2 linked regions of the Aeoliella mucimassa genome follow. The protein of the gene in region 1 binds, or shares a complex with, the protein of each later gene. Links are inferred from orthologs where the notes say so. Each region holds a gene or a part of one and is shown in the gene's direction. Other genes may lie near its edges. The genes, in order: tsaE and tsaD.

The links.
Region 2: the proteins of tsaE (region 1) and tsaD are in contact, whole or in part, in a crystal structure (PDB 6N9A), measured with the Thermotoga maritima proteins. The link is inferred for Aeoliella mucimassa from one-to-one orthologs. Residues at the interface, in WP_004082108.1 of Thermotoga maritima: Leu37, Gly38, Lys46, Lys57, Val59, Lys60, Ser61, Thr63, Phe64, Thr65, Leu66, Met67, Val69, Pro71, Tyr82, Arg83, Leu84, Asp86, Asp88, Phe89, Asp93, Ile128, Asp130, Glu131, Arg134; in WP_004082750.1 of Thermotoga maritima: Cys10, Asp11, Arg49, His50, Leu82, Gly84, Gly135, Gly136, Glu154, Thr155, Leu156, Asp157, Asp158, Ser159, Glu162, Asp165, Lys166, Arg169, Leu170, Tyr175, Lys213, Thr214, Leu217, Tyr218, Gln221, Arg222, Asn324.

The regions. Positions count from the first base shown.
Region 1 is NZ_CP036278.1:2,124,973-2,140,192, reverse strand. What follows is about bases 4,620-7,368. They hold tsaE (tRNA (adenosine(37)-N6)-threonylcarbamoyltransferase complex ATPase subunit type 1 TsaE), read left to right. Parts: upstream 4,620-5,643; coding sequence 5,644-6,093; downstream 6,094-7,368. Other genes in these bases: hslU (ATP-dependent protease ATPase subunit HslU), read right to left, coding at 6,099-7,368; Pan181_RS08595 (hypothetical protein), read left to right, coding at 5,022-5,543; Pan181_RS08600 (hypothetical protein), read right to left, coding at 4,620-4,715. Also shown: Pan181_RS08620 (IS5 family transposase), read left to right, coding at 1-310; Pan181_RS08615 (PEP-CTERM sorting domain-containing protein), read right to left, coding at 435-2,552; Pan181_RS08610 (hypothetical protein), read left to right, coding at 2,727-3,878; Pan181_RS08605 (hypothetical protein), read right to left, coding at 3,905-4,417; more of Pan181_RS08600, read right to left, coding at 4,440-4,619; more of hslU, read right to left, coding at 7,369-7,442; ATP-dependent protease subunit HslV, read right to left, coding at 7,439-7,972; Pan181_RS08575 (hypothetical protein), read right to left, coding at 8,056-8,247; Pan181_RS08570 (isochorismatase family protein), read left to right, coding at 8,325-8,951; Pan181_RS08565 (carbon storage regulator), read left to right, coding at 9,168-9,386; Pan181_RS08560 (cell division protein FtsQ/DivIB), read right to left, coding at 9,441-10,352; murB (UDP-N-acetylmuramate dehydrogenase), read right to left, coding at 10,431-11,309; Pan181_RS08550 (tRNA (cytidine(34)-2'-O)-methyltransferase), read right to left, coding at 11,419-11,937; Pan181_RS08545 (Gfo/Idh/MocA family protein), read left to right, coding at 12,101-13,174; Pan181_RS08540 (lysophospholipid acyltransferase family protein), read left to right, coding at 14,257-15,195; Pan181_RS08535 (Rieske (2Fe-2S) protein), read left to right, coding at 15,214-15,220. UniProt on the Escherichia coli protein: Required for the formation of a threonylcarbamoyl group on adenosine at position 37 (t(6)A37) in tRNAs that read codons beginning with adenine.
Region 2 is NZ_CP036278.1:5,192,192-5,207,597, reverse strand. What follows is about bases 1-2,935. They hold tsaD (tRNA (adenosine(37)-N6)-threonylcarbamoyltransferase complex transferase subunit TsaD), read left to right. Parts: upstream 1-870; coding sequence 871-2,001; downstream 2,002-2,935. Other genes in these bases: Pan181_RS20355 (thioredoxin domain-containing protein), read right to left, coding at 2,113-2,643; Pan181_RS20365 (alpha/beta fold hydrolase), read left to right, coding at 13-864. In the rest of the region: Pan181_RS20350 (hydroxypyruvate isomerase family protein), read left to right, coding at 3,375-4,286; Pan181_RS20345 (endonuclease/exonuclease/phosphatase family protein), read left to right, coding at 4,386-5,270; Pan181_RS20340 (hypothetical protein), read right to left, coding at 6,329-7,444; Pan181_RS20335 (J domain-containing protein), read right to left, coding at 7,559-8,017; Pan181_RS20330 (hypothetical protein), read right to left, coding at 8,047-9,210; Pan181_RS20325 (Hsp70 family protein), read right to left, coding at 9,203-10,531; Pan181_RS20320 (IS5 family transposase), read right to left, coding at 10,416-11,357; Pan181_RS20315 (Hsp70 family protein), read right to left, coding at 11,429-11,995; aroH (chorismate mutase), read right to left, coding at 12,049-12,474; Pan181_RS20305 (right-handed parallel beta-helix repeat-containing protein), read left to right, coding at 12,866-14,452.

The DNA.
Region 1 (15,220 bases):
AGGCATTGAGCCGGTGATTCCGCCGCAGCACAACGCCAAGATCAAACAACATGGCAACTCTGCGGAGGAGCCTTTGCCCCGGGACGAGGCAATTCGTCAGATTCGACGCAAGGGGCGTAGGAGTTGGAAAGAGGAAGTGGGCTATCATCGTAGAAGCTTGGCGGAAACGACCATGTACCGAGTGAAACAAAGCTTTGGGAGCCATCTCAAAAACCGAGTATTCGAAAACCAACAAACGGAAGCCCGCTTGCGCTGTAAAATCATCAATCAATTCACCCAACTCGGGCTTCCACAGTTCGAGTGGAGTTAGTCAACAAGGCCATCCATTGGTCATAAGTGGATTCACCGGTTCGACGCGACGCAACTGAGCGCCCTCCGGCTGCGCGCCACCGCGGTGGCCACTCCCAGCATCCGCAAGTTGGCCGCCTATTAACTCATTCGGTCGCAGTGGAATCACGGTGGCGCCGACGAGCAACCACGCACAAAGCCAGACCGAACAACGTGAGGACCGAAGTCGCAGGCTCGGGCACCGCGCCACTGGTGAGTTGGGCGAGGTTGCCATCGAGCACGGTGCCAAAGTTCTGCTGCCAGACATCGTAGTCGTGCTTGGTGACGTAGCCATCGCCGCTGGCGTCGGCGATGCCGGTGTTCAGGCCGAGATGGTCTCGCCAGACCGTGTAATCGGCGAGATTCACGATGCCATCGGCATTGAAATCGCCGACCGCGCGACCGTCGTAGTTGGCGAGCAGCAGCAAGTGATCCGCCTCGTCGATCACGCCATTGTTGTCGAAGTCGCCATCCATCCAGTAGAGGTCCTGCTGGGTGGAAGATTTGCCCATATTGGCTGCCAATGCGGCAACGTCGAGTTGATCGACATCGCCATCAAAGTCGGTGTCGCCGGCCCGAGTGGTTCGATACATCACCGCCCGCCAGGCTTCCTCGACACCATCGGGGTTCACGCCGACACCGACGATCGTGGTGCCATCGTCCGAAATGGCGGTCGCCTGGTTAAGTCGCCAGCCCTCGAAGTCGAGGCCGTAGTCGCCGGCCAGCACGCGAGCCAGCGGGCGCATGCCGTGTGTTTCGTCCCAAATAAATGGCACTTGAGTCCGCCCAAGTTCGTCCAGGTCGCCTTCGAGCCATGCCGACGAACTGGTGGCATCGACCGAGGTGAGATACGCCTGCCCGATAATCGCGCCGGTCTCGGCCGACACGTCGACCGCTTCGGAGCCAACAAACTCAGGCCCTGGTGCCATGCGGAACGGTCGCAGGTCTCGCCAGCCGCTCTCTTCGGTCCACATCACGGCTTGATCAAACGGAGCTGGCACCGCTGGCCATGGTGGCAGTGTCAAATCTTCCCAGTACAGGCGGTCGACTCCTACTACGATTTTGCCATCGGCCGACACCGCATTGGCGATCGTCTGTTGGTTCGGAGTGGGATAAATGGCAATCACTGCCCGGCCTGGGTTCCCCAACCCCTGCATGCCCGTTTCTTCGGTCCATAGGAACGGCTGAGCTTGATCGAAATGAATCGCGTCGGTTGCTGAATAAGGACTGCGAAACGCGTTGCCCACAATCACGTTTCCATCGGCACTTACGTCGACCGCTTCACTGGCCGAGTCCGTGGTGTACGCCGGCAAGGTGCCGAGGTCTTGCATGCCAGAAGCGTCGGTGTAGCGAAACGCGCGTTGAAAGTACCCAATGGGAATCGGCGCGAAACTTGGAGGATAGAAGTCGTCGACGCCGACCACTACTTCACCGTTTCGTGAGGTCGCTCGGGCTTCGCTCGTTGCATATCCTTCATGCAGGTGCCCTAGCCCTTCCACGCCGGAACCAAGCGACCAGCGAAACGCCTCCTGGCCGTGAAGGCCAAAATCGTCGCGCGAGGCCGAATCGCCCACGATATAATTGCCATCGGCCGAAACACCTCGGCCAGTGCTGCTGCCAGGCGCGCCGTTGGGCAGCAGGCCCAGCGATATCATGCCGGTTGCCTCGGACCAAGCGAACGCGGTGGTGGTGATCGCCCCGGCGCTATCTGCCATGGCGGCCTGCCCGGTAACGACGTTGCCATTGGCCGACACGTCGTACGCTGCGCTCATCAGCCCTGCCTGCCCTAAACTTCCTAGCCCACGAAACTCTCCACGTGGCTGGGGATAAATCCAGCCGAGAATATTAGGTCCCGAAACCCATTGGCGATTGCCGCGATTAGCGGGATCGACCGAGAAGATCGACCCGTTGATTTCGTTGACCAGCGGATCGAGGGGGCCAAACTCCTCGGTGAGAGTCCACGGAGTGAGTGCGTCGCCGGTGTTCACGTTCAAGTCGGGCGCGGCAACCGTGAGATGCAACTTGCCATCGATCACCGAGTGCGAAATAGCATCGGGCGCACCGGTATCGATCCAGGTGCCTTCGAGAGTAATCGCGCCGATTCCCCCCACGCCTGGCGGGGAGACATGCACCGAATCAACCCACCAAGGCAGATCGGTTTGCGACCATGCCGGAGTGGCTAACAACAACAACCCGACCGCTAGCAAGCTGTTTACGCGTAACATCGGTCATCCCCCAAGAATAGGATGAGTGCCCCTCATCGACGTCGATTCTAGCGGATCTCTGCAAGTGGTCAAGATTGTTGAGGTTCGTCGGTATGACTGCCAGCAGAGCGACGAACTGGTGGTTTGTGGTAAAATAGCGATCCTACGATTCTAAACTTTGATGGAGCGATAGTCATGATTGGTAGTTTTAACCCTCGATGCTGTTGGTTGCTTATTGCTACGCTCACTCTGGCTATTGGCTGCCGAGAAAAGCAAGCGGACGAACCGGTGAGCAACTCGCCCGAGGTACCAAGGACTGGCGAGTCGAACGGCACCCAGGTCGTGCCAACGCTCAATACTCCACTCACCGACTGGAGCAACGTGCTGTGGTGCGCTACGTTCCAGGTGGCCTGGAACCGCGCGGGCGACGATGCTCTTGGCGAGCCGCTGCAGGTCGAGCATGCCGAAGAGATCGCCAGCCGGCTGAATCAGTCGGAAGTCAGCGCAGCCGACCTCCCGCCTGGCAGTTTCTATGCGGCCGCTGGACTGACCGATCAGAGCATCGTGCAGACCATTCACGCGGAGATGAAAAAGCAATTTCCCAGCGTCAGTCCGCCGACGTTCGAGCAGGCCGACGGATTGGTAGCCTACTGCTACATGGATGCACAAGTGAAGTTCACCACTCCGTTCGAGGAGTGCACGCTGGAGTTCACCGATGGCGATGGTGAGAAGAACCGCGTGGAAGCATTCGAACTGCACCATGGCCACGATTGGGAGCTTAGCTCAAAGCAGTCCAAGCAACTGAAACTGCTGTTCCAGGTTCCCGAAGATGTTACGTCGTCGACTTTGGCGGAGTTTGCCATCGATCTGACCGCGGACCAGGAGGAAAATCAGTTGCTGGTGGCCGTGGTGCCCCGATCCGAGACGCTGCAAGAGACCATCGAACATGTCTACGAGCAGATCGCAGCGAATCAAGATCAGGCATTTGCCTTCGAAGGCGACGAAGTGCTACGGGTGCCCAACGTGGTGCAATCGGTGGTGCATGAGTTTAGCGAACTCGAAGGTTCCGACAAGCTGATTCTGGACAAGGTTCATCCACCAGGCCATTTCATTTCGAAAGCGGTGCAATCGATCAAGTTCCGACTCGACAAAGGGGGTGCCGCAATCGTTTCGGAAGCGGAACTCGAAGCGACACCGGCCGAAGCCGCCCCAGGTGGGATTGAATACGAATACGTGGTCGACCGCCCGTTTCTGTTGATCATGAAACGCCGCGCAGCGAAGCACCCCTACTTTGTCGCATGGATTGATAATTCAGAAGTGCTCGAGTTGCAGAAACTTAACGAGTAGCGGTCCCAGGGGATCTACTCGTTCGCTCACGAATTACTGTCGGCCAGAGCCTCTCCCTGTGCTGGCTCGCTTATCATGTGCAAGTGCTGATGATCGATGACCAACACAAAACGAATTTCCTGGTCGGGCCCCGCATACAACGAGCAGCGATAGTGCGCGTGGTGGAGCCGCGCTTTCCCGATCATGTAGTACTCTTTGGTTGCGTCCATGTAATCGGCGATCTTCTCACGTATCAGCACGCAATCTTTTAATTTACTTGCCGAGCGGACTCCCCCCAGCCCCGGCTGCTGGGCGAGGGCTTCATCGAATGCGGCGAGTGTTTCGTCGTCGGTAGGATAGTCGAGCGCGACCTTCTCTCCCGAGGTCACGGGACCAAGTACCGTGATGATCTGGGGCAGGTCCTTGGGTGGTTTGATCTGCCATAACCCCACGACCACGGCGATGCACGTGAAGGTGGTCGCTAGCAGTAAGGTGCCAAGGCTGAAGCGAACCCACTGGCGAAGTGCATGGCTGCGTTTACCCTCAGCTTGCTCCGTCATCACAGGCCTCCTTGGTTTGACGTTACTGAGAGAGCTTGCCAACAAAACCAAGCTCAGCAAAGTTCTCGGCCTTTAACGGATCGATATACCGCATTGAGTTGATCACCTCATACTCAAGCACGACGAATCGAGCGCCGAGTGAGTCGGGATTCTGTCGCTCCAGTAGCAACAAAGAGTCGGTCGTCATGAATCCCTTGAACGGGATATGCTCGTTGAGCACCGTGGTCAGGATGCCCCGGCGTTGGATCGACGCGGGCCACTTGAGAAAGGTCTGCTGCCATTGGGCACTATTGGCCATCGGTAATCCTTTGTGCTACGGCCGGGAGGTACGGGGTGCGGCATTTTGCCGCCGGCAATGTACGCGGGAGTCGTCCAACCTGCAAGAGAAACTCCCCCCTCGGACTGACAGCGGAGAGCAAGTTGCGGTATATTTAGAGGCATCAGGATCGCCGAAAATGGATGCTTGCATCCAGTATCGAGTGCCCGAACGGTCACTCCCCTGCCCTTGGGCACAGAACGTGGGCCCCAACTGGGCGTAACCGGCGTGCCTTGGCAACCACAACTCGCTGGGAAGAGCAAACCTGCCGTGAAAGAAACCACGATAATGAACGCCTGGCCGTCGATTGCGGCCACGAACCTGGGTCGGCAACTGGGCCGGTTGTTTCGGATGGGCCCGCGAATCTCGGTACTCACGGTGCCAACTCGCCCCGGCTGGTTCATCGCCTTGGCCACGACTCCGATCACTGCGTTCCTGTATTTTAATAAAATCGTGCCGCGGACGCCGCTGGTATTGTTTGGTGCCCAGAACCCGTGGTGCCGACGCTATCGGTTGACGAACAAGCAGGTGATTATCGAACACCCGTTCGATGCACTTTCGACCAAACGAGCCGACCAGGCGACGTTTGCCAAGATTGGACTTACCGAGTTCGATACCGCTGAACTCGAAGAGCAGTCGGGCTACGAATGGTATCGGGCGAGCGACATCGTGTTTCGCCGCGAAGGCAAAGAGGTACTGCGACTCCCCGCGGTACCACACGCCGAGGCGTTCCGGCAGACTTGCCTCAAGGCTCGCCAGGCGGTGATCGGTGTGGCCGAAGCCAACAAGCCTGCCGCTGCTGCTAGCTAAGCCACGTTCTACCTGAGGCTGTCGCGACTCTCGCCAGAGTTGCGCAAAGAGAGACCTTCGCCATTGTCGCTTTACACTCCCCTAGCGCACCTATCCCCGCATGACGACCTACACCTATACGAGCCGCAGTCTCGACGAGACCGATGAACTAGGTCGGCAGATCGCCGCTGCTGCTGAGCCAGGCGACGTGCTTGCCTTGGTCGGTACGCTCGGGGCGGGCAAGACTCGCCTGGTGCAGGCCATTGCAGTCGCACTCGGCAACGCGGTCGAATCGATCACCAGCCCCACTTTTGTGCTGGTGAACGAGTACACCCGGGGCAAGTTGCCGCTCTATCACTTCGACGTCTATCGTTTGAAGGACGACGACGAGTTCCTGGAACTCGGTGCCGAAGAGTACTTCGACCGCGACGGAGTTACCCTGATCGAGTGGGGCGATCGCGTGGAGCACTTGCTCCCCGAACGGGCGACCGTGATCACGCTCGAAATCGACCCGAACGATCATCGCGTGGTCACCATCACTGGTTCACTCGCCGCGCGGCTGCCAGCGTAGCCCACTTACAAGATGAACTTGCTCAGATCTTCGTTCGAGGTAACCTCTTCCAGGCGTTCGCGAACATAAGCGGCGTTGATCTGCACCTTACCCATTTTCATATCGGGAGCCTCGAAGCTGAGTTCCTCGAGCAACCGCTCCATGATGGTGTAGAGCCGGCGAGCACCGATGTTCTGGGTCGACTGATTGACCTGAAAGGCGTAGCTGGCCAGGGTCTCGAGGGCGTCGGGCAGGAACTCTACCTGCACCCCTTCGGTCTCCATCAACGCGGAGTACTGCTTGGTGAGCGCACTGCGCGGTTCGGTAAGGATGCGGACGAAGTCATCCTTCGTCAGGTCGTTCAGCTCGACACGAATCGGGAATCGGCCTTGCAACTCTGGCATCAGATCGCTCGGCTTCGCACGGTGGAACGCCCCGGCGGCCACAAACAGAATGTGATCGGTGCGGACGTAGCCATATCGCGTCTGCACGGTCGTGCCTTCGACGATCGGCAACAAGTCGCGCTGCACCCCTTGTCGCGAAACATCGGCCCCGCGACCACCGTCGGAGGCAACCACCTTGTCGATTTCGTCGAGAAAGATGATGCCCATGTTCTCGGCCAGTTCCACCGCCTTGGCGTTGACGGTCTCCTGGTTGATGAGGGCTTCGCATTCCTGTTCGAACAGCACCCGGCGAGCCTCGGCCACGGTCATCTCGCGTCGCGACACGTTCTTCGGCAATATTTTGTCGATCATGCCTTGGAAGTCGAAGTCCATTTGATCGTTGCCCGGTCCCATGCCGGGAATCATCATCGCTTGGGCTTTCTGCTCCACCTGCACCTCGACGGTGCGCTGCTCCATTTCGCCGGCGAGCAGCATGGCTTTGATTTTTTCGCGGGTTCGTTGGTAACGTTCCGGCGAATCGGGCGAGTCGACTCCCACGTCGAACGTGTTCGGCTGCGGGGCGAGCATATCGAGCAACCGCTCATCGACGCGACGCTTGGCTTCCTCTTCCACGTTGGCTTGCTCTGCTTCGCGAACGATGCCAATCGCGTTTTCCACCAGCTCGCGAACCATACTTTCGACGTCGCGGCCGTAGTAACCGACTTCGGTATACTTGGTGGCCTCGACCTTGATGAACGGCGCTCCTGTGAGCTTGGCCAGCCGACGAGCGATCTCGGTCTTACCGACACCGGTTGGACCCATCATCAAGATGTTCTTGGGAGCGACTTCCTTGCGCAGTTCTTCGTCGAGTTGCTGGCGACGCCAACGATTACGAATGGCGATGGCCACCGCCCGTTTGGCATCGGCCTGGCCGACGATATGACGGTCGAGCTGTTCGACAATTTGGCGGGGGGTCAGATCGTTCACGCTATTTCCTCAATCACCACGTTGCCATTCGTATACACGCAAATCTCGCCCGCAATCTTGAGCGACTTCTCTACGATCTCGCGAGCCGATAGATCGGAGTGTTCCACCAGAGCGCGGGCGGCCGACAAGGCGTAATTGCCGCCGGAGCCGATGCCGAGCACGCCGTCGGTTGGTTGAATCACGTCGCCGGTGCCCGAAACAAGCAGTGTGTTTTCGGCGTCGGCCACCGCGATCAGCGCTTCGAGTCGGCGGAGCGCGCGATCGGTTCGCCATTCCTTCGCTAACTCGGTCGCTGCGCGTGGCATGTTCGAGGGATGGTCGCGCAGCTTCTCTTCAAACCGTTCAAGCAAAGCAAACGCGTCGGCTGCCGCTCCGGCGAAACCTGCCAGCACGTTGCCGTCGGCTAAACGCCGCACCTTGCGGGCGTCGGCCTTCATCACGGTTTGGCCCAGGCTCACCTGTCCGTCGCCGCCCATGGCAACGCATCCATCTTTACGCACGGTAAGTATGGTGGTCGATCGAAATTTCATCCGCTGTGTTCCTTTGAGTTAAATCTGCACCTCATTGTCGCAGATCAGGCATCGATGCCCAGGGGCCGCTTCCACAACCTTACCTAGCTCTGTTCGTGCTTGCGAGCGGTCACCCGCGGCAACTTCTTCGCCTTGCAAAGCACCTGCTTGTCGTTGGCCACCCGCCCACACTTGGTGCAGTAATGGTTCGCCTCGGCGACCAGCAACGCCAGCTCGCGAGCATTCTCTTTCAGCTCCGACTTCGACCAATCGCAAAGACTCTTGGAGTTCGACAATTCGTCCCCTTTATTGGAATTCCGGCTACATTAGGCTGGCTGGGATTAATAGGCTTCAATTGGTATTCTAGTTCGTTATGGACGAGAAAGAACTGCAAAACCCAGCATCCGACCGACTCTTGCCGCGCAGCCCCGACCTGATGAACGCTGGCGACACCTTGCTGTGCCTGGTCGATTTCCAGCAGCGACTCATGCCGGCCATCGCTGGCCAAGAGCGGATTGTGTGGAACGCGGGCCGACTGGTCGACGGGGCAACCGCACTAGGCGTCGAGATGGTGGTTACCGAACAGTACCCCGAGAAACTTGGCCCAACGGTCGAGTCGCTGGCCACTCGTTTGAATACCCCTGCGTCGGCGAAGCTTATGTTCAGCTCGGCTTGCTGCACGCCGGTGTTCGCGGAGCAAATGGAGCAACTCGGCGAGTCGGGCCGACATCGCGTACTGCTCGCGGGTGTCGAAACCCACGTTTGCGTGCAACAGACCGCCTACGATTTAATGGCCGCTGGCTTCACGGTTTACCTGGCGACCGACGCAACGGGTTCGCGATTCGATAACGACTATCAAATCGCCCTCCGGCGGATGGAATCGGCCGGCGTGGTGCTCACCACCACCGAGGCGGCGCTGTTCGAATGGTGCGAGCGGGCAGGCACGCCCGAGTTCAAACAAATTAGCGCTTTGGCCAAGGACGCCGGCCCCGAAGCCTGATGGACACCCCATTCGGGCCCCCTCAGCACCAAGACAGGGCAAATAGGCAGCTAAGGCAAGACCAACTCTTGTAAAGAATCCGCGCGATCGCTTGCGTGAGCGGAGTTGCAGCGGTACGCTGCTAGAAACCTGGTATTACTGGGTAATTCAGGTTGGGAATTGTTGTTTCCCACGACCTGTCCCTATACTCCCTCACGCAACCGAAGGAACAACAGCGTGCTCGTGCTTTCTCGCAAAGCGGGCCAGACTATTCAGATTGGCCCCGACGTGTCGGTCACCGTGGTCAAGCTGAGTTCCGGGGCCGTACGGTTGGGTATCGTGGCACCCCCCGAAATGGCAGTCGTCCGTGGCGAACTCGCCGCGGAGATCGAAGCCGAACTCGAGGTGCCCACCGAACCGCTTAGAATCTTTAACGGCGACAAAGCCGATCAGTAAGCAACCGCACTAGACTCAGTGCGGTCGGCTCGCCGTAGCAATAACACGGGCGAGCTACTTTATCACTTCCGGCTCTTGCGCCACGCGGGCTTCCACCTGCAAGGCATCGCGCACGTCGATCAACTGCGGCGAGTTGATCGTATCAAGCCGCCCATGCTGTTGAATGTATCCAGAGAGTCGCGTGAGCTTTTGCTCGAACGTACTCTCCCCCGGCGGAGCGAATCCCGGCGCAGCTCCCCAGCGGATGATCGTTCCACCGCTGGTTCGCAGGTCGTACACGTAGAAACGATGCGTGCGGGCGACTTCCGGGTACTCCGACGGAATGATGTCGAGCAAGCTGTAAGCATCCCACAGCTGTCGTAAGTTGGCAGCAATCCGCACCGCTCCTAGCATGCGGCTGTCGGTCCACGCGGCTCCTACCAGAGGACGATCGGGCACCGAGTTGATGCGCGGTAGATACGTCTTCTCGACTTCGCTCAGGTCCCCGTCGGGCAAGCGGACCCCTTCGGCATCCACCGGCAACAGCTCTCGGGTGTCGTTGGCCACGAACTCGGCGACCGCGATCGGTTCGCGATACTCGAGCGTCACCTCCACACGCCCTGGCCCTACCAGGTCAACGCGTTCTACCTTGCGGATCCAGGGATGCAGCTCAAAAGCATCGACCAGCTGCTGCTGCACTTCGGCAGGATTGTCGAGCAGGGTGAGCGAATCGGTAAGTCCCGAATCGCGGAACACTTGCGACTTCACGTCGGTACGAATCCAAGGGGGAAGCGACTCGGGAACGAGTTGCACGGTATCCATCGTCAGCCGATACTCCGGCGACGACGTTAGCTGCAGGTTCACGCTGTTCCAACCTTGGCGGGCGATTACCCCCACCACGATCAACACCGCGACCCAGGCAAGCCGGCGAGGTTGCAGCCATTGGGTCACAAACGATAGAGGCTGGGATTGCTCTTCGTCAGCCATACGTAGCTCGATAGGAAATAACAGAGACCGAAATCGCGGAAGCAAACCTACGGCGTGCTCCTGCGGCCAGCCTTGCAATTACCAGATTTCGAGCTGCGTTTCCAGCTCAACCCCAAGACGCTCGGCGACCCGACTGCGAATCTGGTCGATGAGCTTCAGCACATGCGCCGGAGTCGCTTCGTCGCTGACTACCACAAAGTTCGAGTGGCGGCTGCTCAGCTCGGCACCTTCGACTTTCAGCCCTGCCAGGCCTGCTTGCTCGATGAGCATGCTAGCACTCATGCCGCGGGGATTCTTAAACAGGCAAGCGGTTCGTTGATGGGTCATCGGTTGGCCCGACTTCTTCACGATCCACTGCTTTTGCATCCGCTTCGTGAGCTGCTCGGCGTCTTCGCTCTCGAGATCGAACGTCACGTCGAGGATGGCCAGTTCGTCGAGACTGCTCTCGCGATAGGCGAACACCAGCTCGTCGCGCTTGCGCTCGGCCACTTCGCCCGAACGGGTGAGCACGGTCGCTTCGACGGCCCACTGGCCGACGTCGCCCCCTCGACTGCCAGCATTGCCATGCATGGCACCACCCACGGTGCCGGGAATGCCAACCAAGGGTTCCAGCCCAGCGAGCCCAGCCCGCACGGCTTCGTTAATCACGTGGGCGAGCGAAGCGCCACCGCCGACCTTCAGACGCGAACCATCGACCGTGGTCGCAGCGAACGCCGAGTGGGCGAGGCTGATCACCATGCCGGCGACCCCTTGCTCGCGGACCAGCAGGTTCGAGCCTCCCCCCATCAGCCGTGTGGCAATTCCCTCGGCATGACAGCGGGCGACAAGCGAAACAAGCTCGTCTATCGATGTTGGCTCGGCGAAATACTCGGCCGGTCCCCCAAGCCCGAGCCATGTGCGCGGAGCGAGTGGGACATTGGTTTGGACGATACTTTCGAATTCAGTGTCAATCGGCATAGTTTGGGGCTCTCCTGGTCCCCCGCATCGTGATGGTTTGCTCGCTTGGCGTCAATCCGGAGTTCGGCCGGGGCAGCGAACAAATTCTTAAAACCGCCGGAAGTCCTTGCTATTCCGGTAATTCCAGCCCCAAACCGCCGGCCCGCCGCCATTGCCCCAGGGCTTCGTAGCAAGCGACCGCGACGCTGTTCGATAGGTTCAAACTCCGCACTTCGGGGCGGCAGCCGATCCGCAGCCCCCGCTCGGGAGCGAGATTGCGGATATCCTCCGGCAGCCCCTGCGACTCTCGCCCAAACACCAGCACGTCGCCCGGCTCGAACTCCGCAGTACCCAAGCGGTGCTGCGCGAACTTGGTGAAGTACCAGAACCGCTCGACCGGCAAGTGCGAGATCAGTTGCTGCCAATCGTCGACGACCTGCCAGTTCAGGTGCTGCCAGTAATCGAGCCCCGCCCGCCGAAGATGGTAGTTATCGACCTGGAACCCCAGCGGCCGCACGAGCCAGAGCTTGGCCCCCACCGCGACGCAGGTCCGCCCCACGCTGCCGGTGTTGTGGGGGATCTCAGGCTGATACAGCACGATGTGCAGCAGTGGTTTGTAAGGCTCGGATTCCATTGCGAGATTCGGCATACTCATTGCGTTTGGGGGAGGAACACCGAGCCTCGGCTCCGTGTTTTACGAACGGTTATACGTGTTTTTGGAGTCGTCTGTCGGTAGTGAAGCACCCTCTAGCATCTTATAATACGGCTACTTTTCATAGCACCGACACTCCCCTGCCCCCCAAAGAGTAACCATGGCGATTGGATTTGGAATGATTGGTTGCGGCATGATCAGCCGCTTTCACTACCGCGCACTCGAAGATGTTCGGGGTGCCGAGATGGTGGGCTGCTACGACCGCAATCCCGATAGCGCCAAGAAGTTCGCCGACGAAGTGGGGATTGTTGCTTACGAAACGCTCGAAGAGATGCTAGCCGCCAGCGACGTGGATGCGGTATCGATCGGCACCCCTAGCGGTGCTCACATGGAACCCGCAGTGCAGGCAGCCAAGGCCGGCAAGCATGTGATCGTCGAGAAACCGCTGGAGATTACCCTGAAGCGGTGCGACAAGATCATTGCCGCCTGCGAAAAGCACGATGTGAAGCTCGGCACCATCTTTCCCTCCCGATTCCACCCCGCTTCGAAAACACTGAAAAAGGCAATGGACTCAGGACGCTTCGGCCGCCTGACCCTCGGCGATGCGTACATCAAGTGGTTTCGCACGCAGGAATACTACGACTCCGGCGCCTGGCGCGGCACTTGGAAGCTCGACGGTGGCGGCGCGCTGATGAATCAGGCGATTCACACGGTCGACTTGCTGCAATGGCTTATGGGCGATGTGCTCGAGATCTCGGCGCTCACCGATACGCTGGCTCATGAGCGAATCGAGGTGGAAGACGTTGCAGTAGCAACCCTACGCTTTGCCAGCGGAGCGTTGGGAGTGATCGAAGCCACCACGGCAGCCTATCCTGGGTATCTTAAGCGGGTCGAGGTGCATGGCTTAGCCGGTTCGGCTTCGATTGAAGAGGAAGACATCAAGACCTGGGATTTCGCCAAGGCACGCAAGTCGGACGAAAAGATCCACGCCGAAATGGCGGAGCGCAAGAGCGGCGGGGGCGGTGCCAGCGACCCCTCGGCCATCGGCCATCATGGGCATGCCATGCAGTTTGCTGACTTCTGCAAGGCGATCAAAGGCGGTGGCACCCCGGCCGTCGATGGTCCCGAAGGTCGCAAGGCCGTGGAAATCATTCTGGCCATCTACAAATCGGCCCAAACCGGCAAACCAGTGAAACTGCCGCTGAAGAGCGATCCGGTGCTGGGCAAGAAATAGCCACGCACACGCAGCCCAGTTAGCTAGTCCATTCGATCGCTAGCGTATTCGGTAACCGGCAGCATCGATTGCTTACCTGCTTGGATGCTATTACTCCGCATGCTTGCACCCAAGCAGGCATTGCGAGCGTCGCTGCTGCCGATTCGTCGTTCGATTTTTTGGCTGCGTTACCATCTGGCCAGAATGGGAGAATCTCCCACTCTTCCCCCTGCGATAGCGGGCAAAACGCTTTCTAAAAGAGCCCAGTTTCCGCTGGAAATTGGCCACCAATAGTGTTCCAATGGACAGGTACTTAAGGCTGTCGGCTTTCAGCTATCGGCTGTTGGCTTCTTATGAAAGGTGGTGAATTAGATGTGATGTTTATCTAAATGTTGGATTACTGGCGACACGCAGGCGAAGGGTTGCCCGCGTGAGCGTTCGCTGCTGCGCTCGTTGGAAAAGCGTTGGTGGGGCTGCGTCGCTGGAAGGTTTATTGGCTCTAGGCTTAAGGCTTTAAGCTGTAGGCTAGATCTTTCAGTCGCTGGAAGCTCCCTCAAGATGACATTCGCAACTCAGAAATCATCATTCAGAAATCATATATCCCAAACTCCCCTGTCCCCCGAATCCTGTTTCCTGACTCCTCCCCAAAAATACTTTCCCACCTATGGGAATCTATTTTGGGCACTTTCCGTGGAGGTGTTAATGCAACTTGTTACCCACCAACGACTTGCGATTGATTCCCACGGCGAAAATAGATTCCCACTCGATGCGTTTTGGGAAATGGGAATCTATTCGAGGCCGAAAAGCACTGGTTTTGTAGCGTGGGCGGAGATTCAATTTTCCCATCGATGAGAAAATTGGGAATCTATTTGCTCAGCGATGGGAATCTATTTCGTACAGGGCGGGAAACTGGCGAACCTGAAAAAAATGGAGAGGCCCGAAAAGGAGAGGAAAAATGGGACACGTAGGGCCAACTTGCACGCTGCTTACTTTCGCGATGCCAGCACTCGCCCTGGGCAAACTGCCCTCCCACCAGGCTGCTGGTTCTGGCAGAATGGCGGGCCGTGTTCTGCTCACCCGCTGCGACAAAGGATTGCCGCGCGATGCTTCAACAACTGATCGACTACGCCGTGTACTTGGTGGTTCGTGTGGCGATTGCCTTCGTGCAGGCGCTGCCGATCGGGGTGTGCGAACGCATCGCGGGTGGAATGGCGACGCTGTTTACCACCGTGTTGCCGGTTCGACGAAAAGTGCTCCGCGAGAATCTGAAGATCGCCCTGCCGACGCTCACCGAAGCGGAGCAGCAGCGACTCGCTTGGGGCATGTGGCGGCACCTGTTTCTGATGATCATGGAGATCGCCCACACGCCACGGCGGGTGCATCGCACCAACTGGCGCGAACTGGTCGACGTGCCTCAGAACGAGGCCATCATTCGCACGATGTGCACCACGCGCCCAAGCGTGGTGATTTCGGGTCATTACGGCAACTTCGAACTCGGCGGTTACTTGCTCGGGATGTTCGGTTTTCCTACGCATACCGTGGCCCGAACGCTCGACAACCGGCACATCGACCGGTTTGTCAACGACTTTCGCGGCCGCACCGGGCAGTACATCCTTCCCAAGCAAGGCAGCAGCGAACAGATCGAGCAGCTGCTCTCGAGCGGCGGGGCCCTCACGCTGCTGGGCGACCAGGCTGGCGGCAATCGTGGCTGCTGGGTTCCGTTTTTCGGCAGGCCAGCTTCCACACACAAAGCAGTCGCCCTGTTTTCGCTGTCGTTCGAGGCTCCCACGATCGTGGTCGGGGTTCGCCGAAAACAGCGGATGCTGCAATACGAGATCGAAGTGGCCGACGTGGTCGATCCGGCGGATCGCGACTTCGCCCACGCAGGTGTGCAACCGATGACCGAGTGGTACACTGGTTGCCTTGAACGAATCATCCTGAGCGATCCTGAGCAATATTGGTGGATCCATCGCCGCTGGAAGGGCGAAATCCCGGAAAAAATCCGCCGTCGGCTCGAACGACGCGGAAAGTTGGCGGCCTAGCACGACGAGAAGGCGACTATGGGAG
Region 2 (15,406 bases), 3.1 Mb from region 1 along the record:
AACTTAGGAACCATGATTGCGCGCCCTGCTCCTATTGAATCCTTCGAAACGCCGCACGGCGGCAGCTTTGCGCTGCGCCGGTTTCGGCCGGTCGGTGAGTTTCGCGGTTCGGTCGTCTTGTTGCATGGCATCATCAGTCACGCAGGTTGGTACACTGCGAGTGCCGACTATCTCGCCTCGCAAGGTTTCGATGTCCTGGCGCTCGACCGGCGTGGCTCGGGGCTCAATACCGAGTCGCGTGGCGACATCGAGCACTGGCAAACTTGGGTGCGCGATGTGGTCGCGGTGTGCGAATCCCAGCGACGCCTGGGGCCAGTGGTGCTGCTCGGCATTAGCTGGGGCGGGAAGCTCGCCCCTGCGGTCGCGAGGGCCCGTCCCGATTTGCTGGCCGGTATGGGGCTCATTTGCCCTGGTCAGTACGCCCACCAGCAGCCGGGATTGCTGAAGCGGGGTGCTTTGGCCGCAACCGGCGTAGTCGGCGTTCACGAGAAGCGAGTTGAGATCCCGCTGCAGGATCCCGCGTTGTTCACGAACTCGCCGATCTGGCAGCAGTACATCCGCAACGACCCGCTCACGCTTCGCCATATCACCTTGCGGTTCGCCCGCGAGGATCACAAGCTCACCCGCTACTCTCGGCGGTCGGGGCCGTTCGTCACGACCCCCTCGCTGCTGGTGCTGGCAGGTCGCGATCGCATGATCAAGAACCCCCGCACGCGTCGGTATTTGGCGACCTTTGCCGCTGGCGACAAGGTGGTGCTCGAGTACCAATCGGCAGCTCACACGCTTGAGTTCGAACCCGAGCCCGAGCTGTTCTTCGAAGACCTCACCGGCTGGGTGTCGCGGGTCGTCAAACGCCAGGCGTAGCACTGTTTGCCACGGCGTCGGCCGCTGCGACACCTTGACTTCATGCACCCGCCGGTCGATCATCCAATCTCCTTTCTCCTGGCTCGGCTTCCTTCTTTATGGCATAGCGACGACGTGAAACTACTGGCTCTGGAAACAACGTGCGACGAAACAGCGGCGGCCGTCATTACCGACCAGCTCGAAGTCCTATCTTCGGTCGTCGCGTCGCAGGAAGACTTGCATCAACAGTTCGGCGGAGTCGTACCCGAGATTGCCTCGCGGGCTCACGTGGAGAAGATCCTGCCGGTCATCGATCAGGCGGTTCGCAAGGCCGAGCTGAAACTCTCCGACCTCGACGCGGTGGCCGTGGCCAACACGCCGGGGCTGTCGGGCTCGCTGCTCGTTGGGCTCACTGCTGCCAAGGCGTTGTGCCTGGCGCTCGATGTGCCGCTGCTGGCGGTCAACCACCTGCAAGCCCACGTGTACGCCTGCAAGCTCGCGAGTGGTCGCGACGTATTTCCCTGCATCGGCATGATTGTCAGCGGAGGTCATTCGAACTTCTACCGTTGCACGGCCGCGACCGACTTCACTCTGATCGGCGGCACGATCGACGACGCTGCCGGCGAGGCCTTCGACAAGGTCGCCAGCCTGCTGGGGCTTCCCTACCCAGGCGGGCCAGCCATCGGCAAGGCGGCAGCCAAGGGGGATGGCAAGCGGTTTCGTTTTCCCCGGCCGCTGCTCGACGACAAGTCGCGACTCGATTTCAGTTTCAGCGGTCTCAAGACCGCAGTTCGCTATCAGGTGCACGGCACCGGCAAGCTCGACGATACCACGCAGCTCGACGAGCAAACCGTGTGCGATGTCGCAGCTAGCTTTCAGGAAGCGGTAGTCGACTGTCTGGTCGGTAAAGCCGAACTCGCTTTACAGCAAAGTGGTTACCAGACCTTGTGCGTCGGCGGTGGAGTCGCTGCCAACGGGCGCCTGCGTGAACGGCTCGAAGAGTCGGCCGCCAAGCAAGGCTACGAGTTGTTCATTCCACCGATGTCGCTTTGTACCGACAATGCGGTGATGGGAGCGATTGCCATCGAACGTTGGAAAGAAGGCAAGTTCGAATCGCTCGATCTCGATATCTCGCCCGGGCTCGAGCGCCCTCATTAAGCGAGTTTAAACAACAACCGGCCCGGACATTGCTGTCCGGACCGTTGCTGGGTCTTGCGGGTTTCATGGTCTAGGCCGGGGAACCTAGAACTTAGCGCTAGTGCGTTCGACTTAGTAGCCGCGTTGGCACTTCGCACAATAAGGCTTGGCCGACCCGTACGAGGGATAACCTTCGTAAGTGGGGTACGTGGTGACAGGTTGCTCGTTGATCACAGGCTTGGCAACAACGCGACGAACCGGCAGTTCACCAGTGCGGAACTTGCCCAGCACTTCGCTCCACTGTTCGGCCGAGACGTCGCCCGACTGCGAGTGAACAATCACCTTGCCATCCTTGTCGGTAATGGCCATGTAAGGGAACGAGGTCGTCTTGAAGGCTTCGGCAACTTTCTTGCCATACTTGGTGGTCGCGTCGATGTGGCACAACTGATAGTCGGCCAAGGCACCATCGGCCATGTTGTTCAAGATCTCTTCGTTCAAACTGTGCTCGGCGGTGCCGGGCTCGTCGATCACTACCAACATCGGGCGATCGTCGCTGCGGGTCTGCTTGAGAGCCTCAGCGTAGTCACTACTCCACTGGGGAGCCGCCGGTTCGTTGGCACTCAATCCAAAAGCGACGGTGACCAGGGCGAAGTAATGCAACATGAAACAACTCCTTTGCAATTTTAGCCATGCAACCAAAATGGGTCTCCATGCGAGCGTGAATCCACGCGATTCAAATCACTCGCGGCGAGCGGTTGGCTAGCTAACCAAACTAGAGTGCGGGGGGGAGGGGGGAGAGGGCCGAACGTTTCCTGCCGAGTAGCGACAGTCGGTGCTCGGTCTCGAGTGTTCCGTAGGGAGGGGGAAGGATGATTCAGGGTGGGAGGGGGCCAACCTTCGTGGCCTTCAAAAACTCGCAGCCTCGTTGCGAGCTGATGGGGGCAATCATGGCGGTCGTACTGGTCAGGTTCAAGGGGCAAACTAGGGTGGGTTTACCGATCGAGCGATCGAGGGGGAGTTCGCCGGTTTGTGCATTTCTCCAAGTTTGCCAAATCTGAGTTTGAGTTGAAGTTGTTGTCTCACAACGAGTTGAAGTCGATTTTGAGGAGCCGAAAACGGCTCGATTCTCTCCTGACTGGTCCCCTAAATTTGTCACAGAAAAAGCAAAAGAATTCATCTGAATAGGTGATGTTGGGTGATTTGGGAGGTCCTGGTGGAGTTGTCTTTGTGGGGGAAAACCCCTGGTTTTCGACTTTTGCGACTCGGCATCCGCGCGAGCAACGCTTTGTGCTCGGCTTGGTTCGACCATCGATGCGACTTACCCATCGCTGCTCAACTTCAGTTAGAATGGCCCTGCTGGAGTACTCGTTTTTCTTGACCAGGATTGAACTACCATGAAGCGACGTGACTTTATTGCCTCTTCGGCTGCAGCTTTGGGAGCCACCGCTGTAGCGAGCCAATCGGCCAGTGCCCAGGAAGCGGTCAAGCCGACCCCATTCAAACTCAAATACGCCCCGCACTTCGGAATGCTCCAAAACCTGGCGGGGGGCGACATGGTCGATCAGCTGAAGTTCGCTGCCGACCAGGGCTTCACTGCCTGGGAGGACAACGGCATGAAAGGCCGCTCCAAAGACACCCAGGACAAGATTGCCAAGACCATGGAGTCGCTCGGCATGACCATGGGCGTGTTCGTGGCTCATGCTAGCTTTGGCGATCACGCGTTTGTGACCAAGAACAAGGATGCCCGCCAGAAGGTGGTGCAGGAAGTTCGCGACAGTGTCGAAGTCGCCAAGCGGGTGAACGCCAAGTGGATGACCGTGGTTCCCGACTCGTGCGTCAACAATCTCGAGTGGGGCTACCAGACCGCCAACTGCATCGACTTGCTGCGCGAACTGGCCGAAGTGCTTGAACCGCACGGCCTGGTTATGGTGCTCGAACCACTGAACTGGTGGGCCAACCATCCTGGGTTGTTCCTCACCAAGATTCCGCAGGCGTACGAGATCTGTCGCGCGGTGAATAGTCCGAGCTGCAAGATTCTGTTCGATATCTATCACCAGCAGATTCAGGAAGGCAATCTGATTCCGAACATCGACATGGCCTGGTCCGAAATCGGCTACTTCCAATGCGGCGATAATCCCGGCCGCAAAGAGCCTGGTACCGGCGAAATCAACTATCGCAACGTCTTCAAGCATATCCACTCCAAGGGCTTCGAAGGCATCATGGGCATGGAGCACGGCAACAGCCAACGTGGCAAAGAAGGCGACCAGGCGGTGATCGATGCCTACCGTGCGGCCGACGACTTTTAAGCTTGTCGATTCGGTAATAACGTGAAAGAATCCATAGCCGGCGGGGCCGTTTCCCCGCCGGCTATTTGCAACTTGTGTACTCGCACCCCCCGAATTGAGATGAAGTATCTGGTATTTCTGCTGCTGCTCGTGATGGTTGTTTCTGCTCCGATCAAGGCCGCCGAGCCACTGAAGGTGATGACCTTCAACATTCGTTACGATGGCGGCAAGCGGTCGTTGCCGGGGCCCGAAACTCCGTGGATTGCTGCGAACGGCAAGAACCGTCGCGACCTGGTACTCGACGTGGTCGAGACCGCCGATCCCGACCTTCTCGGGCTGCAGGAAGCGCTGCCGCACCAGGTGCAGTCGGTTTGCGATCGCATGAAAGCTCATAAGTGCTATTCCGTGGGGCGCGACGATGGCCAGCAGGCCGGCGAGCATTGCACGTTGCTCTATCGGGCCGACCGTTTCGAAGTGGTCGACCAGGGAACGTTCTGGCTCTGCAGCACGCCCGACAAAGCGGGCGCCAAGCATCCCGATGCAGCTTGTGCACGCATTGCCTCGTGGTTGCGGTTGAAGGATCTGAAAAACTCGAAGGCCGAACTCCTGGTGCTCAACGCCCACTGGGACCATCGCAGCCAACCCGCTCGCGAGTACGCTGCCCAGGCGATCGTCGATCATCTGGCCAAGCTGGGAATCGTCGATAACGTGATCGTAATGGGCGACTTCAACGCCAACCCGGGAAACAAAGCAGTCAAGCTGCTGCTGGAGGACAAGCGAGTGCCGCTGGTCGATTGCTATCGCGCGGTGCACACCAAACCATCGGAAGACGAACGCTCGTTCAACGGCTTCACCGGCGAGACCAAGGGTGAACGCATCGACTACCTGCTCGCCGGCAAGGGCTTGCTGCCCACCTCGGCGGAGATCGTCCGCACCTCGTTCAACGGGGTCTACCCCTCGGATCACTATCCGATCGTCGTCGAGATGACCTACGACCAAAAGTAGTACACGCGGGTCGACGCACGCACCACGAGCTCTCCGCTTGGTCGCGGGGAAAATAGATTCCCAATTTTCCCATCGATGGGAAAATTGAATCTGCACGCACGCTACAAAACCAGTGGTTTTCGCGCCCGAATAGATTCCCATTTCCCAAAACGCATCGAGTGGGAATCTATTTTCCCGCTGCGCACTTGTCGCAAGTCGTTGGTAGCTATGAAGTTGCATCAACACCTCCGCGATAGATACCCAAAATAGATTCCCACCCATGGGAAACTATTTTTGGGTAGGGACACGATTGGGGATTGCGGATTGCGGAATGTCATCTTGAAGGAGCTTCCAGCGACCGAAAGATCTAGCCTGCAGCTTAGAGCTTACAGCCTAAAGCTTTGGCAACCGCGCAGCAGCGAACCCCCACGCAACCGAAATCGCGGTCAGAGACCGCTCCTACAGCGCGATTGCGTGGTAGATGGTTTCAGTGGATTTCATGTCCTCTCGGTTACATCTCTCCATCCTCCAACTACGGACTACTGACCACAAACAAAGGATAACTCGATACCTGTCCATTAGAGCATCACAGGTGGCCAATTCCCAGTGAAATCTGGAGAGAATCCAAGCACCAAATTCACCCTCCGCTGGCGGAGGGTCGGCCTCTCAGGGCCGGGGAGGTGGGAAGCGGAAAACGCCCCTCACTGTTTCAAATCCGACTGCGGCTTGTACCCAACCCAATTAGATAATGGAGACGGATAAGGATCCAAGCAGACTCAGACCACCACCTGCCCTCCCGCTTGCGGCCAATAAAGAGACGCGGGTCGGGCTATCAGGCCCGGGGAGGGTAGCACCAGAGAACGGCACGAGAATCAAACCAGCACGCAGAGTCGCAGAGTCCGCGGAGCATCTGGGTAGCACCAATAGCGGGGGCGCACTGCATATCGCCACTCCGCAAAACACTCCACGCCCAGTTGTCGGTGGACGAAGCCCAAGAGGCTATCCCATCCGTGATGATCGGTGTTCATCCGAGGCTTGAAGAAAACCGTCTCCTTGGCGGCTGGGAAGCGTTTGCATCCTTACGCTTCGTACTTCTGAGCGCCGGCTAGTAGGGCGGGGGCGAAGTCTTGTTGCACAAACTCGTTAATCCACGAGGCCGTAGCGCTTTTGTCGGCGAAGTGATGGAACAGCGCGCGGAAGAACCCGTCGGGCACGTGGGAGCGTCGCTGGAAGTCCATCAGCTCGCGCCGCCATGATTGCTGATAGCACTGGGTCGCGAACTTCGCGTTCAGCGGAAACCACAGTTTGTTGTCGAGCGTCGAATTCAATAGCCAAGGGGTCGCGATCGCGCTGGCAACCGCGATAAACCCAGCCACGATGAGGCCGCCATCGAGTCCTTTGTCGCCGAAGATCACTCCAAGAATCGTGGCAATGACGCTGCCGAGCATATAGCCTAGCATCATGGCTACCAGTCCCACGACACCGAGCAGCACGACCCGACCGACCAGCGCGGCCGACCAGAGCCAACCGATGCGCGAGCCGTTGCACTCTTGCTCCAGGCGATTGAGCAACGCGTCGGCGCGGCTCGCCCAGATGTTCTCGTTGATCTCATGCTCGGTCGAGATCGACTGTCGCTCGGCCACGTCGTGCGAGGCCCACGCCCAAATGGGGTAGAACTTGTGAAACAGGTCGCCTTGGTCGATGGGGAACTCGGCCATCAAGGCTTCGTTGCGGGCGAGGATCTCCATCTGCACGGCCACGATTGAGCGGTCGCCGATCTCCTGCGACTGGCTGAAATAGTCCTGCAACGCAGCATCCATCTTCGCCCGCAGCGACGACCCCTGGGCGAACTGATGACGCACCGCCAAGTACTCGCGGGCGAGCGACAGCAGTTCGACATCCCACTCGAGCCAGGGGGGAATGCTCTCAAAGTTCTCTTCGACAAACGCGAACTGCTTGGCCGACCAGCCTTCGACTTCGGTGTCGCGCCACATCGCACTCTTGAGCATGTGGATCAAGAACGCCATGCGGCCGACGATGTGCGAGTCGCGTAGTTCGGCCTCGCAGCGATCGAAGGTGCTGGAGAACTCGTAGAAATCGCACTCCTGCATCACCACTTGCCAGGCGGGTTCGGTGATCGGATAGAACTCGTCGGTGCGGATCGCCTTGGCCGCCAGCGGCAGCAGCTTGAGCAACAGCTTGCCAGATTGTGGGCCGCGAAAGTACTCGTGCAGCAGTTGTTTGAGGGCCCCGTCCTGCCGGTGGTTGGCGATGCCTTCGATAATCCACTTGCCAAAACTGGTGGGGGACTACTCGACCAGGTCCGAAAGCAACGCGAGCGCGTAGTACTCGTAGGGCGACTTGTCCGCTCGTTCCTTGAGTTCCGCGAATAGTTTGGCCGGCGATTCGTCGGCTACGCGATCCACCAGCCGCTTGGTCTTCGGTGCTGGCTGGCCGACTGTCTGGCCGGAGCCGGCGGCCGACTCGCGATTGGTTGCCGGCTCGGCGTCGGTTTGCCAGTCCTGCGGAACCGCCGAACGTTGCCGCTTGGTCGCCCCACCGTGGTAGCGAAGTTGCTCGTCGAGTTCCTCGTAAGCGCTGCGAATCTTCTGAAACTCTTGCGGAAACTTCTCCGGCTTATAAACCCGCAACAACCGATTGTACGCCCGCTTCAGGTCCTTGCGCCCGAACCCCTCTTCGAGTTCAAAGAACCCGATGGGGTCGTGGGGAAGCAGATCCCATTGGGGAGCATCGGGCGGTGCGGCCATGGCGCTAGGTTCGGAGGATTCAGGTCAAATCAGAAGTGAGGAGGCGTGTAGCCAGGCGCCGTCGGTCGAGTCGTGTTCGGCCGAGGGATGTTCGATGGCGAACGACCGGTCGATGGGCCCATGCGTGAAGGTATCTGCCGCGAAGGGATCGTGCGTGGAGTGTAGATGTCGTTCGACGAGCTATCGTCGAAGGGGTCGCCCCGCCCGAAGTTGCTGCGTTGCCGCAATTCCTCCATGCGTTGCCGACTCTCTTCCTGCGTCTTCCGCATGCGCTCAAAGGCATCGTTGGCCGGCGAATTAAACGAATCTGGCGGATTGAGTCCCGAGGTCGCTGACTCCCTCAACTCCCGCATTTGCTGGTTGAGCTCCTCGATTCTCTGGGCAGCACTGCTACTCGCATTCGAACTTGTTGGATCGATGTCCGATCGCGGCGGCGTATAGTTCGAGGGGGCCGAGTAACTAGATCGCGATTTGCTGGGGGAGTCCATGTTCGCGATGCGTATGCACCCCCGCGCCAGCGGGCCGATCAGGAAAATGAGCATCCAGATCGGCCACCCACTGCTGCTACTGCCAGAACTCGAACCGACCGTATTGGAACTAGTAGCGACCGCCGCCTTGGCGCTCCGCCCGTTAAAACGGAGCAGCGACTCGAGCCAGTCGTGCTCCAGTTCGTAGAGCGCAGGCAGTTCTTCCTTGATCAGGCAGATCATCGCCTGGCCGCGTTTGCGATTCGTGCGATGGCGGAACGAACTGAGCACCTGCTCGCGAAGCACCGCGACGTCGCGGGAGGGCTCGACCAGCACCTTTTTCAGGCAGCTAAAGAAGTCGCCATCAAACCGTTTATCGCCTAATAGCGCTGGCAATTTGCCGCGACTGTTGAGCACAATCTGCAGGCGTTTGCCGAGCGCGGCCAGGTCGGGATGATCTTCCAGCGACAGGTGGTTGATCTGATTTTGCAGGTCGGCAACGTCGCCGGTGAAGCAGGCACTGCGAATGCGCTCAAGCTTTCGCTTGACCCGTTGCCGATCGGAAACGTTGGTGGGGGCCGACGACGAGGCGTCGCTGCCGGGTCTTGTTTTGTTGAGTTTGAACGCCTTGGCACGCAGTGCGATGATGTCGCCACCCTGGCTGACGGGATTTCGCGAAAGCTGGTGTTGCAGGTAGTTCACCACCTGCGGCGAAGCGTTACTCATCGCCGTGATCCCCAATTTGCCCTTCGAAGTCGATTCCCAACATCGAGAGGATTTGTTCCAGGGTGTTGCGAGCCGCTTCCACCGTCTCGCGATCGCCGGAGCTCATGGCCTGCTCGAACATGTCGATCGCGGCCTCGAATTGTTCCCGCTGGAAGGGGCTAATCTCGCCAACCATCCGCTCGGCGAAACGCAGCAGCTTCTGGTTTGCCATGTCTTCGCGGGGATAGTACTTGAGCGTCTGCAGGTTGGCGACCGCCTCTTTCATTTCCTTTTCGGTCAGGTCGGCCGCATGCTGCGTGAGCACCGTGGAGAACTTGTGGTCGCTGTCGCCGACGTAGGCTTCCACTTCCAGCAGCCCGTTCAGATCGTAGGTGAAGCGGATGAACACTTCTTGGCCAGCCGGTCCGGGGGGGACGCCGGTCACGCGGAGCTCGCCGATCTTCAGGTTCTTCTCGACCTTGCGGTTTTCGCCTTGGTAGACCTCTACCTGCACTTCGCTCTGGTTGGGGCTGATCGTGCTGAACACGTGCTCCTTCGACACCGGGATGGTGGTGTTGCGATGGATAATCGGCTCGAAGTAGCCCGCTCGGATCTGGCCACCCATGTCCTTCGCGATGTTCACGCCGAGCGTGAACGGGCAGACGTCGGTCATCACCATGTCGTCGACAGCGCGATTGTCGGCAATCAAAGCCGCTTGCACCGCCGCGCCCAGGCAGACGACTTCGTCGGGGTTGAACAGCGCTTGCGGCTCGCTGCCAAAGTAGTCGCGGACAAAATCGGCCAGCGGCAACATCCGCGTCGCTCCACCGACCAGAATCACGTCGTCCACCTCCTCGGCCTCGGTACGACCGTCGCGAAGTGCTTTGCCGATAGGTCCAGCGATGCGATCGAGCAGCGGCTTCACGGCCGTAGCGAACGCTTCGCGAGAGATTTTGACCGTTTTGGCATTCTCAGGAACAGCTCCGTTTTCTTCCGGCAGCTTCACCTGCACTTCGGCCTCGTCGGTCAGCTTGCGCTTGGCGTCTTCGCACAATTGTCGCAATCGGGCGACCCGCAGCGGCTGTTGCATCTCGGCGATTTCGAATTGCAGCCCCTGCTTTTGCAGGATGAGCGACACCAGGCGATTGGTGAAGTCCTCGCCGCCGAGAAAGCTCTCGCCGGAGGTCGAGATGATCTCGAGTGTGCCTTCGAACAGGCCTTGTTGACTAACTCCACTCGAACTGTGGAAGCCCGAGTTGGGTGAATTGATTGATGATTTTACAGCGCAAGCGGGCTTCCGTTTGTTGGTTTTCGAATACTCGGTTTTTGAGATGGCTCCCAAAGCTTTGTTTCACTCGGTACATGGTCGTTTCCGCCAAGCTTCTACGATGATAGCCCACTTCCTCTTTCCAACTCCTACGCCCCTTGCGTCGAATCTGACGAATTGCCTCGTCCCGGGGCAAAGGCTCCTCCGCAGAGTTGCCATGTTGTTTGATCTTGGCGTTGTGCTGCGGCGGAATCACCGGCTCAATGCCTTCGGATTCCAGCCCTTCATAAACCTTCCACTTGTCGTAACTACCGTCGCCGTGAAACTTTTTTACGGGCTGCTCCACCTGCTCCAGCATTTCGGGAACCGCATCGGCATCGTGGCAACTGTTCTCGGTCAAAATCTCCGCCACAATCTCGCGGGTGTCAGGATTCACCGACAAATGCAGCTTCCGCCATGTCCGCCGCTTCGACTTGCCATGCGTCCGCATCTTCCATTCGCCCTCGCCAAACACTTTCATGCCGGTGCTATCCACCACGATATCGATGTCGCCCCTCTTGTTAGCGATATCGAGCGAAACATTCAGCTTGCTGGCTCGCTTGGCGAGCGAAGAATAATTGGGAATCGCTGCCTCGACGCCCAACATCGCCACCAGCGAGCGGCCGAATCCCTCAGTCTGCCGATAGGGAAGTTTCAGCAGTTCGCGAATCGTCAGCAAGCACTCGATCGCCGTATCGCTGAAGACAAAAGGGCGACCGACTTTTGTCTGGTCGTTAGGATGTTCCCAGTTCTCCAACGCCTCGTCGCTAAACCAAATAGTGATGTTTCCACGCTCGATGAGCGACTTGTTATACTCCTTCCAGTTCGTGACTTTGTAGGTTCGTTTTTCTTTCGTAGCCATGTTCGATCTCCGTAAAAAAGGTACGTGGTTCCATTCCACGTTAGTTTTTACGGAGGTTTGTGACTAATTGTTCAACAAGGCCCTTCGAACACCTCCATCAGGGTGACGTCGAAGGTGCCACCGCCGAGGTCGACGACGATCAGCTTCTTTTCAGCGTCGCGATCATGGAACCCGTAGGTTAGCGCGGCCGCGGTTGGTTCGTTAATGATCCGGCGCACCCGAAGCCCGGCGAGTTCGCCGGCCACTTTGGTGGCTTTGCGCTGGTTGTCGTTAAAGTAAGCCGGCACGGTAATCACCGCCTCGGTGACTTCCTCGGCCAGGAACTTCTCAGCATCGGCCTTCAGCGATCCGAGCACTAGGCTCGATAGCTCTGGGGCGGTAAACACCCGGCCGGCCAGCTCCACGCGCGAGTCGCTACCCATCAAACGCTTGAAGGTCGACGCGCATCGCTCGGGCTGAGTCACACGCAGGTCGCGGGCAGCCTCGCCTACCAGCACCTGGCCATCTTCCAGAACACCGACCACCGAGGGGGTCAGCATTTTGCCCAACGAGTTGGGAATCAATCGAGGCGAGTCGCCCAGAAAAACCCCGCACAGCGAGTTGGTGGTGCCTAGATCGATGCCGATGATGTAAGACATGGAACGCTTATGCTGTTGTGTCGGTAGTAGGTCGCCGCTCGCCGGTCGGGCGACTACTCGTTGGCCCGCATTTGCTCGTCGATCCAGGCTTCGAGTTCTTTCAAGTCCACCGGCGGCACATCGCACAGGTCGGGACGCAGACGCTCGGCCTGGCGGTGGTAGACGTGGTGCACTTCATCTTGAGCCTTGTCGGTGTTCCAGTGCAACAGAACACGGATGCATTTTTCCAGCGAACCAGGCACGTGAATCTCGTGCCCGCACAACAGCGGTACATCGCACCACCCGAGTTGCCGCGCAGCCAAGGCGGGGAATTCGGCGTCGAGATCAATCGTGGTGCTAAAAAACGCACTCGCAACGTCCTGCTTCTTGATTCCGTTATGACGGATGATCAAGGCTAGAAGTTCACGCGTCGCGCGGAGGATCTCTTCGCGCTCGTTGTTCTCGACGGTAGTTGCGCCACGGACGCCACGACAAGGCATACTGGTACCAAAGGCTATGTTTTAAGGAAAATGACCCCCTTTCAGACTACCCAAAAAGGTGGCCAATTCATAGCGTCTCGTTGCCGAGAAACTCAACTCTCACCGTGGATTCGCGGCCGACAGATGGGGGGATCGGAGCTATTCGCGCCAGGATGTCTGAATTCGCTCCACTAGTGCTTTGAGTCGCGTTTCTCCAGCCAAACCAGTCTGTTGCTGCCTAACGCGAAACAGCAGCGATGCTACCATTCGCCCGGTTTTTCTTGACCCACCGCTCGACCGGCGCGAGAATATCGGTCAGACGCTTTGGGTAAACCTTGTCGCTGGAGCAGCACATATGTCTGGCCGCGCAACCTCTTTGCACTGGTGGATAAATTGGCCGCGAGCTTGCTCGTTGGTTCTCGCGCTAGGGCTCTCCACTGCCGCGCTGGCCGATGAGTTGCTGGTTGCCAGCAATAGCGAGTTCTCCACCGCCCTGGCAGCCGCCGAGTCGGGCGATGTCATCCGGTTGGCTCCCGGAGTCTATTCCGGTGGATTCTCGCGCAGTGGGCTCTCCGGAGTCACGATAACTAGCGTGAATCCGGAACAGCCTGCTGTCTTCCAGGGAGGAAGCTTTGGGCTGCAGCTGAGCGACGCCACGAGCGTGACACTCGAGCATCTCATCTTCGAAGGCCAGACTGGCAACGGTTTGAATATCGACGACGGAGGCTCGTACGAAACCCCCTCCACCGACATAACGCTTCGCCATCTTACCGTTCGCGACATGCAGCAGGGGGGTAATTTCGATGGCATCAAGCTCTCCGGCGTCACTGGTTTCATGATCGATCGCGTGCTGGTCGAAAACTGGGGCTCCGGCGGTAGCGCTATCGATCCAGTGGGGTCGCACAACGGGGTGATTCAGAACTCGATCTTCCGCCATGCGAGCGGCGCGAGCAGCGGGGTGCGGCCAAAAGGGGGGAGCAAAAACATCGCGATCTACGCGAACCGGTTCGAAATGGGAGCCGGCGAAGGTCGGGCGATCCAGGCCGGCGGTTCCACGGGGCCCGAGTACTTTCGCTTCATCGATGGCGACTCCGACTACGAAGCGGCCAACATCGTCGCGGCCGGCAACATCGTGGTTGGCGCCCTCGCTCCCGTTTCGTGGGTGAACATCGATGGGGGTGTGTTCCACCACAACTGGTTGCAGAACACCGGTAAGTGGACCATGCGTATTCTCAACGAAAACGCTGGGAACAACATCGTCGACACCCAAAACGGTGTGTTAGTGGATAACGTGATCGAGTACGACTCGACCGCTGGATGGAGTCGCGCGGCGAACGTCGGAGCCGAGACCCTGCCCGACACGTTCACCTTCGCTCGCAATCAATGGCAGAACGCCGGAGGAGCGACGAACATCGACTTGCCTACGACCGAGATCGATGGAGTGTATGGGGCGATCAACGTTCCGCGGGTCGGCGACCAAATACGTTGGGACTTTCCCTGGGGGCATTGGGTCGTGAACGCATCGCCTAACCAGGCGAATGAAGCGATGGAGATCGCCGGTTCTCCGAACCTGCTCGTCGCCACGCCTGGCGAAAACGCTCACTTCGATCCGCTGGCTGCTGATCCACTGACCGGCGATTGGAGCTTTACTCCGCTAGAGAATAACGAGGTGACGCTCTCGCCTCAGTCGCAAATGATCCTTGTTTTACCGGGTGTTTCTTCCGCCATCCCGCAACTTCCCGGCGACTACGATCGTAACGCCGTGGTCGATGCAGAGGACTATCGGTTGTGGAAACAGCAGTTCGGGCACACGGGAACTCCACTCGCCGACGGCAACGGCAGTGGCATCGTTGATCTGGCGGACTACACGATTTGGAGAGACCAACTCGCGGTCGCGTCGAGGTTGCCTGGAGATTCGCAGATGCATTCGGTGCCCGAACCGAGCTCGATCGCATGCACCGCGATGTGCGTGGCAGTGTATCTAGTAATGGCTCGGTAAACTTTGCGGCGCGACAACCAGCGACGATGTCGCGCGATGGATGATTGTTCGCGCGTTGATTTGCCATGTTGAGAGTTCGAATTCGCGCCCGATTTCTGTTCGACGAGGTTGAGATTCGTCCGAACCAAGCGAGGTCCAATGGGGGAGGGCTCAATCTGGCAAAGAAATTAGGCCCTTGTTTTATAGGGTTTTAGAAGCGTCGCGGAAGTTTTCTTCTGAAATTGCTCTGAGCCCGTTGACAGTTTGAAGAACCTCCGGCATATTTACCGATCTCTGGTGAACGCGACATCGCAAGCAACTGCAAGCGACAAGCACTCGCAAGAGCGGCTGAGTCACTGACTCAATCGACAACAAGCTCTTTGACAATTTGGTGAGTATTCCATTCCTTGTCAGTCTGAAGACTGTAAATACTTCAGATGGCTAAGATGGCGAGGCAGGCATGCCGAGCACGTGAGTGTCAGTCATGTTTGCCGTAAGTCATCTTTAACTTATAGAAGCCATCAAACACTTCTAATGGCTCTTTAACTTGCTTAGCAAGTTGATGCATACATTAAATTGAAGGGTTTGATCCTGGCTCAGAATGAACGTTGGCGGCATGGATTAGGCATGCAAGTCGAGCGAGAAGCTTTAGTTTGACGCTTCGGTTGATTTCTAAAGTGGACAGCGGCGAAAGGGTGAGTAACGCGTAGTTATCTGCCCCAGGGTCTAGAATAGCCTCGGGAAACTGAGGGTAATGCTGGATAATATCTCCGGATCAAAGGTGAGATTCCGCCCTGGGAGGAGACTGCGTACTACTAGCTTGTTGGTGGGGTAAAGGCCTACCAAGGCTACGATGGTTAGCGGGCGTGAGAGCGTGGCCCGTCACACTGGGACTGAGACACTGCCCAGACACCTACGGGTGGCTGCAGTCGAGAATCTTCCTCAATGGGCGAAAGCCTGAAGGAGCAATGCCGC